Linked DNA regions of Azospirillum brasilense. The protein of the gene in region 2 interacts with the protein of the main gene of each other region in a pairwise test. Links are inferred from orthologs where the notes say so. Each region holds a gene or a part of one and is shown on either strand. Other genes may lie near its edges. The genes, in order: AMK58_RS06070 and rlmB.

Region 1 (4,939 bases), 930 kb from region 2 along the record:
CCGCAGCGGGCCGATGCCACCGTGGGCGGCACGCGACTGCCAACGGATAGGGCGAAGTGAACAATATTTGTGCACATGCTGCAAGCAATCCGCGCAGCCTTGTCCGTTCGGATGGGGTAGCGCCGGCTTTCCACCCGGCTTTTCACATTGATGGACAAGGTGGAAAATAGAGCTTGACCCGCCCCGTCCCTTGGGGCAAATAGGCGACCCCGGTGGCGGTGGTAGCTCAGTTGGTAGAGCTCTCGGTTGTGGTCCGAGCGGTCGTGGGTTCGAGTCCCATCCATCGCCCCAGTCCTCCTTGACGGCGGATGTGTCGGTTTCGTGAGCAGTTCACGCCGGCGTTGCATCGGTCGGGGCGACGGGTCGGGTGTTTGCGGACGAATCTTTTCGTCCCCGGTGGCGGTGGTAGCTCAGTTGGTAGAGCTCTCGGTTGTGGTCCGAGCGGTCGTGGGTTCGAGTCCCATCCATCGCCCCAGTCCTTTCTTCCAATTCCTGTGCCAATCAGGCCAGTCCTTTCATTCCCCCTGTGCCCGGCTATGCTGCGGCCGTCGCGGTGCTTATTGTGCCGGGTGACGGTGATGCGGGATTGCGGCGGGTGGAGGCGATGGACGAACTGCTTTCCGTGGCGGAGATGTACCGTGCCGACGCGCTGACCATGGCGGGCGGCGTGCCGGGGCCTGTGCTGATGGAAGCGGCGGGGGCCGCGGTGGTGCGCGCGGTCTGCGAGCGCTGGGCGCCGCACCCGACCGTCGTCCTGTGCGGTCCGGGCAACAATGGCGGAGATGGCTTCGTCATCGCGCGCCTTCTTCTCGAAGCGGGCTGGCCGGTGCGGCTGGCCCTGCTGGGGTCCCGCTCCGCCCTGCGCGGCGACGCGGCGGTGGCGGCCGGTCACTGGACCGGGCCGGTGGAGGCCGCCGACCCCTGGCTGCTGGAGGGCAACCCCCTGGTCATCGACGCGCTGTTCGGGGCCGGGCTGGCCCGTCCGCTCGACGGCATGGCCAAGGAGGTCGTCGAGGCGATGGCGGGGCGCACCGTCGTCGCCGTGGACGTGCCCAGTGGTCTGCACGGCGACAGCGGTCAAGTGATGGGGGTGGCCCCGCAGGCGGCGCTGACCGTCACCTTCTTCCGCCGCAAGCCCGGCCATCTGCTGCTGCCGGGCCGCGCCCTGTGCGGCGAGGTTGTGGTCGCCGACATCGGCATTCCCGACACCGTGCTGGACGCCATCGCGCCGCAAACCCTGGTGAACGGCCCGGAGTTGTGGCGGCAGTGCTTTCCCTGGCCACGGCTCGACGCTCACAAATACGCGCGGGGGCATGCGGTGGTGCTCGGCGGGGCGCGGATGACCGGTGCGGCGCGCTTGTCGGCGCGCGGTGCCCTGCGCGCGGGGGCGGGGCTGGTCACGGTGGCCTGTCCGCCCGACTCGGTGCCGATCTACGCCGCCGGCTCGCCCAGCCTGATCGTGGCTGACGTGGCGGACGGCGCCGCCTTCGAGGCGCTGCTGGCGGACCCACGCAAGAACGCGGCGCTGCTGGGGCCGGGCGCCGGCGTCGGTGCGGACACGCGGAGCCATGTGGTCGCGGCTCTTGGCGCCGGAAAGGCGTGCGTGCTCGACGCCGATGCGCTGACCAGCTTCGCCGAATCGCCATCCGCTCTGCTCGACCGGCTGAACGGGCGCTGCCTGCTGACCCCGCACGAGGGCGAGTTCGCGCGGATCTTCCCGGACATCGCGGTCCAGGACGTTGGCAAACTGGCGCGCGCCCGCGCCGCGGCGGCGCGCTGCGGCGCGGTCGTCCTTCTGAAGGGCGCCGACACGGTGGTCGCGGCGCCGGACGGACGGGCCGTCGTCAACGCCAACGCTCCGGCGGATCTGGCGACCGCCGGGTCGGGAGACGTGCTGGCGGGCATGGCGCTCGGGCTGATCGCTCAAGGAATGAACACGTTCGACGCCGCCTGCGCCGCGGTCTGGCTGCATGGCGCGGCGGCAACCGCGTTCGGGCCGGGTCTGATCGCCGAGGATTTGCCGGATGCGCTGCCGGGGGTGCTGAAGCGGCTCAAGGCGGGGGCGCGCTGACCCTGTTCGCCCAAGGCATACATACGCCTGGACAGGGAGGCTTACTCTTAAGGCCGGGCTCAAGCTATGGCTTGCCGAGAGCGCCCCCGCACGCCAGACTCTGGGTATGAGCGAGACGCCAGAAATCAAATCCGCCGAGCCCGTTCCGTCCCAGGCCCCAACCTCGGGGATGGGAGCGCCGCCGGGCCTGCTCGACCGCACCCTGGACACGCTGCGCGCGGGCTGGCGCGAGATCGCCGCTTCCGCCCGCGGGGTGGTCGGCGCCGCGCCGCGCGCCAATCTGCCCAAGGAGGACGCGGAGCGGCTGAAGGAGCAGATCGAAGCCTGTCTGGAGGGCCGCGGCGGCGAGGTGTCGGCGCGGGCACGGGCAGCGCAGCTCGGCCGCACCTATCTGGCGCTGGACGGGCAGGGGCGGCGCAATTTCCTGATGATGCTGGCGCGCGACTTCGACGTGGACCGCGCCGCCGTCGACCAGGCGATGGCGACCTTCCAGACGGCGGGCGATCCGGTGTCGCGCGGCCACGCCGAGCGCGCCCTGCGCCGCGCCTTGGAACCGCCGCGGCTGCGGCTGCTCACTCAGTTCAACGGCCTGCCGGAAGGGGTGAAATTCCTGGTGGACCTGCGCGCCGAGCTGATGGAGATGGCACGCGGCGAACCGCTGCTCCAGGCGCTGGAGGACGATCTCAAGAGCCTGCTGCGCAACTGGTTCGACGTCGGCTTCCTGGAGATGCGCCGGATCACCTGGGACAGCCCGGCCTCGCTCCTGGAAAAGCTCATCAAATACGAGGCGGTGCACGAGATCAGCGGTTGGCGGGACCTGAAGGACCGCCTCGACTCCGACCGCCGCTGCTTCGCCTTCTTCCACCCGCGCATGCCGAACGAGCCGCTCATCTTCGTCGAGGTCGCTCTGGTCCAGGGCATGTCGGACAACGTCCAGGCGCTGCTCGACCCCTCCGCCCCGGTCTGCGACCCGAAGAGCGCCGACAGCGCCATCTTCTATTCCATCTCCAACGCCCAGGTCGGGCTGGCGGGAATCAGCTTCGGCAACTTCCTCATCAAGCGGGTGGTGGACGGGCTGACCGGCGAATTCCCCAACATCAAATGCTTCGCCACCCTGTCGCCGATTCCCGGCTTCCGCCGCTGGCTGGACCGGGAGCTGGCGGACCGCGGCGATTCGCTGCTCAGCCCGCCCGAGGCGGAGCGCATCGCCGAGGCCATGACCGCCCGGCACGATGGTGGCGAATCGGAGACGGAAGGCGACGCGGAGGAACGTCCGGTGCTGGCCGGCGCCTTGGCTCTGCCCGACTGGCACACCGATGAGGAGCTTCAGAAGCAGCTTCGCGGCCCGTTGATGAGGCTGTGCGCGCATTACTTGACGACCGCGCGCGCGTCGGACCGCCGCAGCGAACGGCCGGGCGCGGCGCCGGCGCGAGCGCTCGACCCGGTCGCGCACTTCCATCTCAGCAACGGCGCCCGCATGGAGCGGCTGAACTGGCTGGGTGACCGTTCGGCCAAGGGCGTGCGCCAATCCTGCGGGATGATGATCAACTACCGCTACAAGCCGGGGGAAATCGACGCCAACCACGAAGCGTACCGGGGGGAGGGCAAGGTCAACGCCTCCTCCTCCATCCGGTCGCTGGGGAAGGGGGGCGGATGAGCCGGTTTGCCGCCCGCCGGGGCGTCGTCGTCGTCGCGTCCGGCGCCCCCCACCAATGGCGTGCGGAGCGGCGCCCATTTTGCCTGTTTGCGGCGCGAACCCTGTGCTATAGAGCGGACTTCGCCGGCAGTCCGTCGGGTGTTCCGCACCCGTCGCGGGCTGTCTATGCCATTGCGGGCGTGGCGGAACTGGTAGACGCGCCGGATTTAGGTTCCGGTGACTTCGGTCGTGGGGGTTCGAGTCCCTTCGCCCGCACCATGGCAACAGCTTGGACCGCATGGGAACACACGGTTTCGGGCCGCCCGGACGGGCGCCGCCGGGCCGGACAACGAGATAGGCTTTCGTTCCGATGAACATCACCGAGACCAGCGCCGACGGCCTGAAGCGCGAGTACAAGGTCGTCATTTCCGCCCAGGATATCGAACAGAAGGTGCAGGGCCGGCTCGAAGAGCTGCGCCGGACGGTGCAGCTCCCCGGCTTCCGTCCGGGCAAGGTGCCGGTTGCCGTGATCAAGCAGCGCTACGGCGGCAGCGTGCTGGCCGAGGCTCTGGAGGATGCGATCGCCGACAGCTCGCGCCAGGCGCTGAACGAGCGCGGCCTGCGCATCGCCATGCAGCCGAAGATCAACGTCGAGAAGTACGAGGACGGCGGCGACCTGTCCTACACCATGGGCGTCGAGCTTCTGCCGGACATCGAGCCGGGCGATCTCAGCGGCCTGGAGCTTGAGAAGCCGGTCGCCACGGTCGAGGACTCGGCCGTCGACGAGGCGCTGACCCGTCTGGCCTCCGCCCATTCGGTGCAGGCCCCGGTCACCGAGGACCGCGCGGCCGAGAAGGGCGACATCGCCGTGATCGACTTCGCCGGTTCGGTCGATGGCGAGGCCCTGCCGGGCATGGACGGCAAGGACTACCCGCTGGAGCTGGGCGCCAACCAGTTCGTTCCGGGCTTCGAGGACCAGCTGGTCGGCGCCAAGGCCGGCGAGCACCGCACGGTGAAGGTCACCTTCCCGGCCGACTACCCGCACGACCGCCTGAAGGGCGCGGACACCGTGTTCGAGGTGGACGTCAAGGAACTCCGCAAGAACGTCCCGGCTGAGGTCAACGACGACCTTGCCAAGGAGTTCGGCATGGAGAGCCTGGAGAAGCTGCGCGAGGCCGTCGGCGACCGCATCAAGGGCGAATACGCCAACGTGTCGCGCCTGCGCGTCAAGC
Region 2 (10,960 bases):
GCACGGCCATCAGGGTGGGAAAGACGCTGCCCTTGGAAAAGGCGTAGAGACCGCCGGCCAGCCCGGCGGCGGACCCGGCCAGGGCGAAACTCAGCCACTGGTGCCGGCGCACATCGATGCCCACCGATTCGGCGCGCAGCGCGGAATCGCGCCCGGCGCGCAGCGTGTAGCCGAAGGGCGAGAAAGCGGCGCGGCGCAGCAGCAGCAGCGCCCCGCCGGCCAGCGCCAGGGTCAGCCAGAAATAGGCCGCCTTGCCCGCCGCCCAGTCGGGCGGCCAGACGCCGAGGATGCCGTTGTCGCCGCCGGTGACGCCGTACCATTGGAAGGTCACCGACCAGACGATCTGCGCGAAGGCCAGCGTCAGCATGGCGAAGTAGAGGCCCGACCGCCGCACGCAGAACCAGCCGGCGGCCAGGGCGCCCAGCCCGGCGACCAGCGGCGCGGCGGCCAGCGCCAGCGGCATGGGGGCGGCCAGATGCTTGACCAGCAGGGCCGCGCCGTAGGCGCCCAGCCCGAAATAAGCGGCGTGCCCGAAGGAGACGAGGCCGCCCAGCCCGATCAGCAGATGCAGGCTGGCCGCCAGCAGCGCCAGGATCACCACCTCGGTCAGCACGATCAGCGCGTAGTCGCCGGCGACCAGCGGCACCGCGGCCAGCAGGGCGAGCAGCAGGGCGGGCGCCCAGCGCGCCGCGCCGGCCGCGGCGATCAGCGGCGGGCCGGGGCTGGCGGCGGTGGGCGGCGCGTCCTCGGCGCGGCCGAGCAGCCCGTAGGGGCGGATGACCAGAACCACCGCCATGAACAGGAAGACCAGGACCAGCGTGATCTGCGGGAAAACCAGGATGCCGAAGGCCTGCAACTGCCCGATCAGCAGCGAGGCGACGAAGGCGCCGGTCAGGCTGCCCATGCCGCCGACCACGACGACGACGAAGGCCTCGACCACGATGGCCATGTCCATGTGCAGGTTCACCGCCTCGCGCGGGACCTGGAGCGCGCCGCCCAGCCCGGCGAGCGCCGACCCCAGGAACAGCACCCCGGTGAACAGCCGCGCCGGATCGACGCCGAGCGCCGAGGCCATGTCGCGGTCCTGAGTCGCCGCGCGGACCAGCGTGCCCCAGCGCGTGCGGTTGAAGAGCAGCCAGAGCAGGCCCAGCACCAGCGGCCCCAGCCCGATCAGCACGAGGTCGTAGAGGGGGAAGGGCTGGTCGAGGATGTCCACGGAGCCGCGCAGCCCCGGCGCCCGCCGGCCGAGCAGATCCTCCGACCCCCAGATCCACGAGGCGGCGTCCTGCACGACCAGCACCACGCCGAAGGTGGCGAGAAGCTGGAACAGCTCAGGCGAGCGGTAAAGGCGGCGCAGCAGCCCGACCTCCATCAGCGCGCCGAGCAGGCCGACCGCCAGCGAGGCCGCGGCCACCGCGCCCCAGAAGCCCAGCGGCGTGCTCCCTAAGCGCTCCACCAGCGTCCAGCCGAGATAGGCGCCCAGCATGTAGAAGGAGCCGTGCGCGAAATTCACGATCCGCGTCACGCCGAACACGATGGTCAGCCCGGACGACACCAGGAACAGCGTCGCCGCCGTGGCGAGGCCGCTGAGGAATTGCACGAGGTAGAAGGACATCGGCTCTTTCGGCAGGGTCGGCGGGAGAGTGGCCTTTTTGCCCCCTCCCTAACCCTCCCCCGCTGCGCGGTGGAGGGGATCAATCTCCCTCTCCTGCGGAGCGGGGGAGGGAAGGGTGGGGGCAAGAACGCCGCCCCCTTACTCCGGGCGCATCTTGCGGACGGCCTCGTCGGACGGCAGATAGTCCGCCCCGTCGGCGTAGCGCCAGCCGGTCATCACGCCCTGGCCGTCCTTCACCGTGGTCTTGCCGACATAGGCGCCCATCGTCGCCTGATGGTCGAGCGCGCGGAAGGTGATCGGGCCGAAGGGGCTGGACAGCTCCAGGCCGGACAGTGCGTCGACGACCTTCTCCGCATCGGTGGAGCCGGCTTTCTCCACCGCGGCGGCGATGGCCTTGAAGGTGGCGTAGCCGACGACCGAGCCCTGGCGCGGCGGCTCGTTGAAGCGCTTCGCATAGGCCTCGCGGAAGGCCTTGTGCTCCGGCGTGTCGATCTGCTCCTGCGGGTAGCCGGTGACGATCCAGCCTTCCGGCGCCTCGTCCTTCATCGGGTCGAGATACTCCGGCTCGCCGGTCAGCAGGCTGACGACGGTGCGGTTGCGGAACAGGCCGCGCCCCTCGCCCTCGCGCACGAACTTGGCGAGGTCGGCGCCGAAGGTGACGTTGAAGATGGCGTCGGGCTTGGCCGCGGCCAGCGCCTGCACGGTCGGCCCCGCCTCCAGCTTGCCCTGGGCCGGCCACTGCTCGGCGACGAACTCGACGTCCGGCCGCTTCTCCGACAGGAGTTGGCGGAACCACTGCACCGCCGACTGGCCGTATTCGTAGTTGGGGGCGACGGTGGCCCAGCGCTTGGCTGGCAGCTTCGCCGCCTCCTCAACCAGCATGGCCGCCTGCATGTAGGTGCTGGGGCGCAGGCGGAAGGTGTAGCGGTTGCCCTTGGTCCAGGTGATGGCGTCGGTCAGCGGCTCCGCCGCCACGAAGGGAAGCTTGTTGCGCGCGGCGAAGTCCGCCACGGCCAGCCCGACGTGGGAGAAGTAGGTGCCGGCCAGCAACTCGACCTTCTCGTTCGACAGCAACTCCTGCGCGACGCGCACGGCGTCGTCCGGCTTGCCGGCGTCGTCGCGGGAGATGACCTCCAGCTTGCGACCGCCGAGCAGGCCACCCGCCGCGTTCACCTCCTCTACCGCGAGCTGCCAGCCCTGGCGGTAGGGGATCGTGAAGGCCGGCAGGCCGGTGTAGCTGTTGATCTCGCCGACGCGAATCGGCTGGCCGCCCGATTGGGCCTGGGCGGCAGGCATCGGCGCGGCGAAGCAAAGGGCGGTGGCGAGGGCGGCAGCACCCGGCGCAAGCAGGAGATGGCGGCGGTTCATGGTCAGCGGTATCCCGGCGCGGTTGGCGGCTGCGTGAACGCATGGAACGGCAGCGTGAACGCAATGTCTGCGTTCATAGCAAACCCACCGCAAAAGTCACCGTTCCGTTGCGCCGCATCATGCCGGTTTTCACCAAGCCGGTTTTCCCCGTGCCGGTGCCGGTGCGGGTGACACCAGCCTCACATCAGGCGCGAGAGAAGCAGGAGGAAGGTCGCCTGCTCCTCCGGGGTCAGCGGGTCAAGCGTGCGGTGATGCGCCCTCGTGGCATTCTCCAGCAGGGTGCTGACCAGCGACTGGCCGGCGCGGGTCAGGCTGACGCTGGTGCGACGCCGGTCCTGCGGGTCCGGCTGGCGCTCCACCAGGTTGCGCTCGACAAGGCGCAGGATCACCCCCTGGGTGGTCGCCGGGTCCATGAAGGTCAGCCGTCCGAGCTGGTTCTGCGACAGCGACCTTTCGGTCCGCAGCGTGACCAGGGCACCCCACTGGGTTGGGGTGAGCTGGGAGTCGCCGATCATGTCCATGAAGATGGAGGACGCGCGCTGGTGGGCCCGGCGGAGGCGATAGTGCACCTGCCCGGTCAGCAGGTAATCGTCGGTCGGAGGATGGGCAATCTGATCCATGGGCGCACACGAGCGTTGCGGAGCCGGACCGTTTCCGGTTGCGGCGGGTGTCGGCGGAACACCGTGCGACAGGTTCGGCGCCGATCCTGGGAATGTTCCCAGGCTTGCGCCAAATGCAGCAGGCTTCGCCTTGAAGCCTAGGGGTGGAAGTCGCAATAGGCAACGCTCGTCGCTGCGGCATAGAGCCACAGTCTAGGCCCTTTGACTATTTAAAGTGTAAAGCACTCGCGAACGAAGATGAGTCGTGCGTTTCAATAATCTTTCCGATGGACTGGCGGGCAATCTGCATATGCGGGTGTGTTTTGGTCATGCCAAACGGTTGTCCGTATTTCAATTATGGATTTTGTTTCGGTGGATAAGTGTTCGGCGGCGGAGTCCTTTCGCGGTCGGACTTTGGAAGGTCGCCGTCCGGCGGTGGGACACTCCCCGGTGTGTAGGGGGGCATCACAACATCGTCACCAGGATGGCGGGGTGATTTGGGCGGCGGGGGAGTGGTCAGGGGTCTGGTCATGCTCGGCGCTTCCTCATCGCTTCAAGGCGCGGCTCTAGACCGCATTTGCGTGAACGGGTGTTGCCGAAGGGTGGTTCCCGAGGAGGCGGACGTGTGGTTTCGTGGTCGTATGACCTTAGCTCTAATGGTGCGGGCGTATGGCAATAGAGCGCGCGTCTGACGCAAGTCTTGTTGCGCCAACAACACAGGCGCGGGCAAAAACCACGGCTGAACGGCTTCACTGTTGCACGGACATCACGCCATGAGTTGTCTTTGCAGCGACTGTCCGCTTCTGCCGGAGCGGCGATTGCACATTCCAAGGCCATTCGGCCGCCCGATACGAGCCACTGATTTCAGCCTTGCGCGGTGACCCATGAAGCCCAGCTCCCTGTCCCTTCTCGCCCTCGCGCTCGCGTCCACCGTGCTGACGGCGCTGCCCGCGGCCACGCCGGTGAGCGCCCAGGAACTGCAGCCCGGTGAAACCGTGCTGGAGCGCCGCCGTCCGGAGGTCGAACAGCTCGGCATCCGCGCCGGATCGTTCCGTATCCTGCCGCGCATCGAAACCGGCCTGACCTATGAAAGCAACGTCTTCGCGACCGAGAACGACACCCGCGACGACTTCATCTGGGTCACCCAGCCGCGCGTCGATGTGCGTTCGGATTTCAACAACCACGCCCTGAACTTCTCGGCCTCCGGCAACATCGGGCGCTTCTTCGACTACTCGTCGGAGAACTACGCCGATTACCGGGCGCAGGTGGACGGCCGCTACGACATCACCCGCGACAGCTCGGTCAGCGGCCTGCTGTTCAGCCGCCGCGACCATGAGGGGCGGTCCGACCCGAACTTCGACGTGTCGCTGGCCACCGGCACCGTGGTGCCGCGCTTCGCGGAGCCGGTGAACTACTTCACCCATGGCGGCGAGGCATCGTTCAACCAGCGCTTCAACCGCCTGCGCGTCCGCCTGACCGGTGGGGCCCAGTACACCTCCTATCAGGACGCCGAGTTGACCAACGGGCGGACGGAGTCGCAGGAGGACCGCGACCGCTGGAGCTACACGGGCACCGCCCGTGCCGGCTACGAGTTCATCCAGGGCTACGAAGCCTTCATCCAGGGCTCCTACAACTGGACCCGGTACCGGCTGACCCCGGATTTCGGCGGCGTCAACCGCGACTCGGACGGCTATGAGGTCGTCGGCGGCCTGTCCACCGACCTGACCGGCCTCATCAACGGCGAGATCTATGCCGGTTATCTGAGCCGGACCTACGATGATCCGACGCTGAAGGATTTCGGTGGTCTGGCCTTGGGCGGCCGCCTGAACTGGTCGGTGACCCAGCTCACCTCGGTCACCGGCTCGCTCAGCCGTCAGGTTCGCGAATCGACCTACGCCCGCGGCAGCCAGATCGCGTCGAGCTACAACCGCACCGTCGCCGCGGTCGGCGTGGATCACGAGCTTCTGCGCACCCTGCTGCTGAACGCCCGCGTCCAGTGGCGCCAGGACGACTTCAACGGCGTGGACCGCACCGACGACGTCTACACACTGGGGGCCGGTGCCAGCTACCAGCTCAGCCGCTACGTCTTCGTGAATGGCGGCTATACTTACGAAAAGCGTAACTCGAACCTCAGTGGTTTCGATTACTCCGACAATCTGGTCTATCTGCGCGTCGGCGCTCAGATGTAATCAGTTCGTCTAGTCCATGCACAGAGGGGCGCTCATCTGCCGATGGGCGCCCCTTTTGCATTTCCGCCTATACGGTGATGCGAATCCTTTTCCTCCGTTGGCGTTACTTCCTCTCCACTTTTTCCCAAGCGCGTGCGAGTTGCTAGTCTCCCTCCGTGACCGCTCAGGGTTCGGCCGCTCCGTCCGCGGGCGCCTGGACCCGATGTCCTCACGAGCTATGGAGAAGGGTTAGGGATGAATCGACGTAACGTGTTCCGCGCGCTCGGAATGACCGTGGTCGCCGCCGCGATGGTCGGCTGCGCCGGTGGCCAGGATGCCCCTCTCGAACCGCCCGGCGTCGCCCAGATGACGGACTACCGCCTGGGGGCCGGCGACGCGCTGCGCGTCATCGTCTTCGGCGAGGAGCAGCTCTCCGGCGAGTTCCGCGTCGACGGGTCGGGCAAGGTCGCCATGCCGCTGATCGGCGAGGTGTCGGCCCGCGGCCACACCCCGCGCGAGTTGGAGACCGACATCGCCAAGCGCCTGTCGCAGGGCTACGTCCGCGATGCCAAGGTCAGCGTCGAGGTGCTGAACCACCGGCCCTTCTTCATCCTGGGCGAGGTCCGTAACCCCGGCCAGTACCAGTATGTCAACGGCATGACCGCCCTGTCGGCGGTGGCGATGGCTGGCGGCTACACCTACCGCGCCAAGGAGGACTACGTGCTGATCACACGCGGGGCCGACCCCAAGAAGGAGTTGCGCCGCGCCCCGATCACCACGCCGGTGATGCCCGACGACGTGCTGCGCGTGCCGGAGCGCTATTTCTGATCGGCAACCGGTTCCGGAAACTCGCCAGACGGCCCATTTGTTTCGGAAAACTGGGGCAGGCGCCCCGCCACCATTCGACGCCATGACAATGTCCCTCTTCCCATTCGGAAGAGGGACATTTTTTTGCGCAACAGTCCGCCTCGTGGCGGCGGTCATCCATCGTCGCGGGTGCCCTCGCCGTAGGGAAGGTCGCCTTTGCGGAAGGCGTCGGCGCCCTTGGAGTGGCCCGAGGGCGCGCGGGCGTCGGAAGGGGCAGGATCGTGAGTGCTGGCGGCCGGAGGCGGTCGGACGCCCGCGGCCTCGTCGTCGGTGCCCAGCGGGGCCGCAGCAGGGTCAGACGCGGGGATCTTGTCGCCGGTCAGGCCCTTGTCGATGGCGTCGCGCAGGCGCTGCGCCCCGGCGTTGGGAGTGTCGGATTTTTCCATGAAGGAGCCTGGGTCGGTTGCTGGAAGGGATCGTCCCCTCTCCAACCGCTGCCTGGAGGCCCGGTTCCCCGGTTGGGGCGTCATGGCCGTCTCAGGAGCGCAAGGCGTCCCGATCAGCCTCGTCCAGGCCGTCGAGCCATTCGTCCATGGAGATCATGGGCGGCTCGTCGCCGGCGCGCCGGGCGGCCTCCACCAGTTCGGTGTCGGCGGTGTTGGAGTGGACGATGAACCATAGCATCAGCCGGTTCGCGTCGTCGCTGGTCACCGGGGCGCCGCGCTCAGCGGTACCCACCAGAGCGTCGATGCTGGCCAAGTAGCTACGATGGGCCTGCTCGTGCCGCTCCCGCCGGTCCGTGGCCAGAACGGCCATCTCCACCGTTTCCGTGGCGAAATGCTCCGCCACCTCGTGCGAAAGCGCGGTCAGCTCCGCCAGCCCGACCGGACCGCCCGCGGTCATCGCCGACAGGAGGTCGAGAATGGAACTGTGCTCCGCGTCGATGACGCCGGAGCCGGTCGGGATCAGGGAGCCGCCTTCGGTGGCGTGCGTCATGGGCAGGACGTCGGTCTGGCGGTCAAAAAAAGGTGGTGCCGGTTGCAGGGCTCGAACCCGCGACCTTCGGTTTACAAAACCGCTGCTCTACCAACTGAGCTAAACCGGCATGCCGCCCGGCCAGACGGCGGCGGGCGCTTACACTAGCGTCCCCCGCGGTCCGCAGCAAGCCTCACCTGTGCGGCGCGTTTGGCGACGCGTCAGCGCAGCCGGGCGACCTCGTAGAGGGCGACCGCGGCGGCATTGGACACGTTCAGGCTGCCCACCGGTCCCTGGGTCGGCAGGCGCGCGACGATGTCGCAACGCTCCATGGTCAGGCGGCGCAGCCCGGCCCCCTCCGCCCCCAGCACCAGCGCGGTGCGGCCCGTCAGGTTGCACTGGGCCAGCGTGCTCGTCCCCGACTCGGCGAGACCGACCGTCCAGAAGCCGGCCTGCTGAAGATCGGCGAGCGCCCGGGCGAGGTTGGTGACTCGCACCAGCGGAACCGACTCCAGTGCTCCCGAGGCGCTCTTGGCGAGGACGCCGGTGGTCTCCGGCGCGTTGCGCTCCGTCACCACCACCGCCTTGGCCCCGAAGGCCGAAGCAGAGCGCAGGATCGCGCCGACGTTGTGCGGGTCGGTCACCTGATCGAGGACGACGACGAGCGCCGACGGATCCGAATCGGCCTCCACGCAGAGGTCCTCGATCCCGATCTCGTCCAAGGGGGCGACGTCTGCTGCCACGCCCTGGTGTACGGCGCCCGGCGGCAACATGCGGTCCAGGTCGTTGCGGTCGGCCGGCATAAGGCCGGGCCGTTGCAGCCCGCGCGCCTTGGCCTGGGCCAGCACCGGCTCCAACGCGGCGCGGCCCGCTTCCGTCGCGATCAGACGGTGGATGCGCCGCTCCGGGTTCAGCCAGGCCGCAGACACCGGGTGCAGGCCGTAGAGCAGGACGCCCTGCGCGCCGCGCCCTGGGGAGGTGCGGTCGCCGCGCGACTCGCGGTGGGATGGGGAGTGGTTCTTGGCCGGGGCAGGGGGCTGGCCGTGGGGCGCGGATGGCTTCTTCGAACGGGTCATGGTGTCCGACTGGAGGGGGCGGGGCTAAGCCCGCCGCGGTTATTCACAGTTTTCTGGTTTGGACTGCTTCAGACGTGTTGACAAGGCCTGAAAAATTCTCATAGTGCCGAACTCCGCGGCGGGCATGTCCCGCAGCGGGCCTGAGGAAGGGTGGCCGAGTGGTTAAAGGCAGCAGACTGTAAATCTGCCCGCGTAAGCGTACGCTGGTTCAAATCCAGCCCCTTCCACCACTACATTCCACGGCTTGTCCGTGATCGCGTTTCCCGGTCGATAGCGCCGGGCGGGGCATGGCAGGCGGGTGTAGCTCAATGGTAGAGCAGAAGCCTTCCAAGCTTACGACGGGGGTTCGATTCCCCTCACCCGCTCCAATCCCCCCGCGCTAAGGGAAATGTCGGTCTCGGCCGGGCCATTGTGTGCGTCCGGAACGTCGGGAACGAAAGACCAAAGCGATGGCGAAGGCAAAGTTTGAGCGGAACAAGCCGCACTGCAACATTGGCACGATCGGCCACGTCGACCACGGCAAGACGTCGCTGACCGCGGCGATCACGAAGGTGCTGGCCGAGAGCGGCGGCGCGACCTTCACCGCCTACGACCAGATCGACAAGGCGCCGGAAGAGAAGGCGCGTGGCATCACGATCTCGACCGCCCACGTCGAGTACGAGACGACCAACCGCCACTACGCCCACGTCGATTGCCCGGGCCACGCCGACTACGTGAAGAACATGATCACGGGCGCCGCGCAGATGGACGGCGCGATCCTGGTCGTGTCGGCCGCCGACGGCCCGATGCCGCAGACCCGCGAGCACATCCTGCTGGCCCGCCAGGTCGGCGTGCCGGCGCTGGTGGTGTTCATGAACAAGGTCGACATGGTCGACGATCCGGAGCTGCTCGAGCTGGTCGAGATGGAGGTGCGCGAGCTGCTGTCCTCCTACCAGTTCCCGGGCGACGACATTCCGATCGTCAAGGGCTCGGCGCTGTGCGCGCTGGAGGACCGTTCGCCGGAGATCGGCCGTGACGCGATCCTCAAGCTGATGGCCGAGGTCGACCAGTACATCCCGCAGCCGGAGCGTCCGAAGGACCGTCCGTTCCTGATGCCGATCGAGGACGTGTTCTCGATCTCGGGCCGCGGCACCGTGGTGACCGGCCGCGTCGAGCGCGGCATCGTCAAGGTTGGCGAGGAAGTCGAGATCGTCGGTCTGAAGGCCACGGTCAAGACCACCGTGACCGGTGTGGAGATGTTCCGCAAGCTGCTCGACTCGGGTGAGGCTGGCGACAACATCGGCGCGCTGCTGCGCGGCACGAAGCGTGAGGACGTCGAGCGCGGCCAGGTTCTGGCCAAGCCGGGCAGCATCACGCCGCACACCACCTTCAAGGCCGAGGCCTACATCCTGACGAAGGAAGAGGGTGGCCGTCACACGCCGTTCTTCACCAACTACCGTCCGCAGTTCTACTTCCGCACGACCGACGTGACGGGCATGGTGAAGCTGCCGGAAGGCACCGAGATGGTGATGCCGGGCGACAACATCTCCATGGAAGTCGAGCTGATCGCTCCGATCGCCATGGACGAGGGCCTGCGCTTCGCCATCCGCGAGGGTGGTCGTACGGTCGGCGCCGGCGTCGTCGCCTCGATCATCAAGTAAGTTAAAGGTGTCGATCCCGCCGTCGTTCCCCATGGTTCGGCGGCGGGATTGATCCCTGTCGTTTTCGGCATGCCGGCCGATAAAAAGGCTAGCAAGCCACGCGGCTATGCGCTATAAGCTCCGCTCCCCGCCGGGGGTAGAGCCTGCGGCGATAGGAGTGTAGCTCAATTGGTAGAGCACCGGTCTCCAAAACCGGGGGCTGGGGGTTCGAGCCCCTCCACTCCTGCCACGCCGTACCGAACAAGAACGGGTCGCTGACCGCGCCCTACACGTCGCACCGGAGCCCGCACGGTCTACGATGGCTAAAGTGAACCCCGCAGAATTCGCGCGCGACGTCCGCCGCGAGGTGGCCAAGGTCACCTGGCCGACCCGCAAGGAAACCGGCGTGACGACCGCCATGGTGTTCGTCATGGTGGTGCTGGCTTCGCTGTTCTTCCTCGTCGTGGATCAGGTGCTGGCCTTCGCCGTCCGTATGATCCTTGGGCTGGGAGCCTGATCGCCATGGCCGCGCGCTGGTACGTCGTTCACGTCTATTCGGGCTTCGAGAAGAAGGTTTCCCAGGCCATCCGCGAGAAGGCGGCTCAGAAGGGTCTGGAAGACAAATTCGAAGAGATCCTGGTGCCGACCGAGGAAGTGGTCGAGGTGCGCCGGGGTTCCAAGATCAACACCGAGCGGAAGTTCTTCCCCGGCTACGTCCTCATCAAGATGGATT

Evidence for each region.
Region 1: the proteins of rlmB (region 2) and AMK58_RS06070 interact in binary tests that used the Escherichia coli proteins (3 or more experiments, as listed by UniProt). The link is inferred for Azospirillum brasilense from one-to-one orthologs.

What each region holds. Positions count from the first base shown.
Region 1 is NZ_CP012914.1:1,326,119-1,331,057, forward strand. The notes cover bases 12-2,837. They hold AMK58_RS06070 (bifunctional ADP-dependent NAD(P)H-hydrate dehydratase/NAD(P)H-hydrate epimerase), read left to right. Parts: upstream 12-604; coding sequence 605-2,071; downstream 2,072-2,837. Other genes in these bases: AMK58_RS06075 (malonyl-CoA decarboxylase), read left to right, coding at 2,178-2,837. Also shown: more of AMK58_RS06075, read left to right, coding at 2,838-3,728; tig (trigger factor), read left to right, coding at 4,078-4,939. UniProt on the Escherichia coli protein: Bifunctional enzyme that catalyzes the epimerization of the S- and R-forms of NAD(P)HX and the dehydration of the S-form of NAD(P)HX at the expense of ADP, which is converted to AMP.
Region 2 is NZ_CP012914.1:2,251,284-2,262,243, reverse strand. The notes cover bases 6,682-9,549. They hold rlmB (23S rRNA (guanosine(2251)-2'-O)-methyltransferase RlmB), read right to left. Parts: upstream 8,609-9,549; coding sequence 7,754-8,608; downstream 6,682-7,753. Other genes in these bases: tuf (elongation factor Tu), read left to right, coding at 9,058-9,549; AMK58_RS10510 (hemerythrin domain-containing protein), read right to left, coding at 7,095-7,553; AMK58_RS10515 (hypothetical protein), read right to left, coding at 6,731-7,003. In the rest of the region: AMK58_RS10540 (ABC transporter permease), read right to left, coding at 1-1,615; AMK58_RS10535 (ABC transporter substrate-binding protein), read right to left, coding at 1,754-2,983; AMK58_RS10530 (MarR family winged helix-turn-helix transcriptional regulator), read right to left, coding at 3,163-3,603; AMK58_RS10525 (outer membrane beta-barrel protein), read left to right, coding at 4,467-5,771; AMK58_RS10520 (polysaccharide biosynthesis/export family protein), read left to right, coding at 6,006-6,578; more of tuf, read left to right, coding at 9,550-10,248; preprotein translocase subunit SecE, read left to right, coding at 10,547-10,744; transcription termination/antitermination protein NusG, read left to right, coding at 10,750-10,960. UniProt on the Escherichia coli protein: Specifically methylates the ribose of guanosine 2251 in 23S rRNA.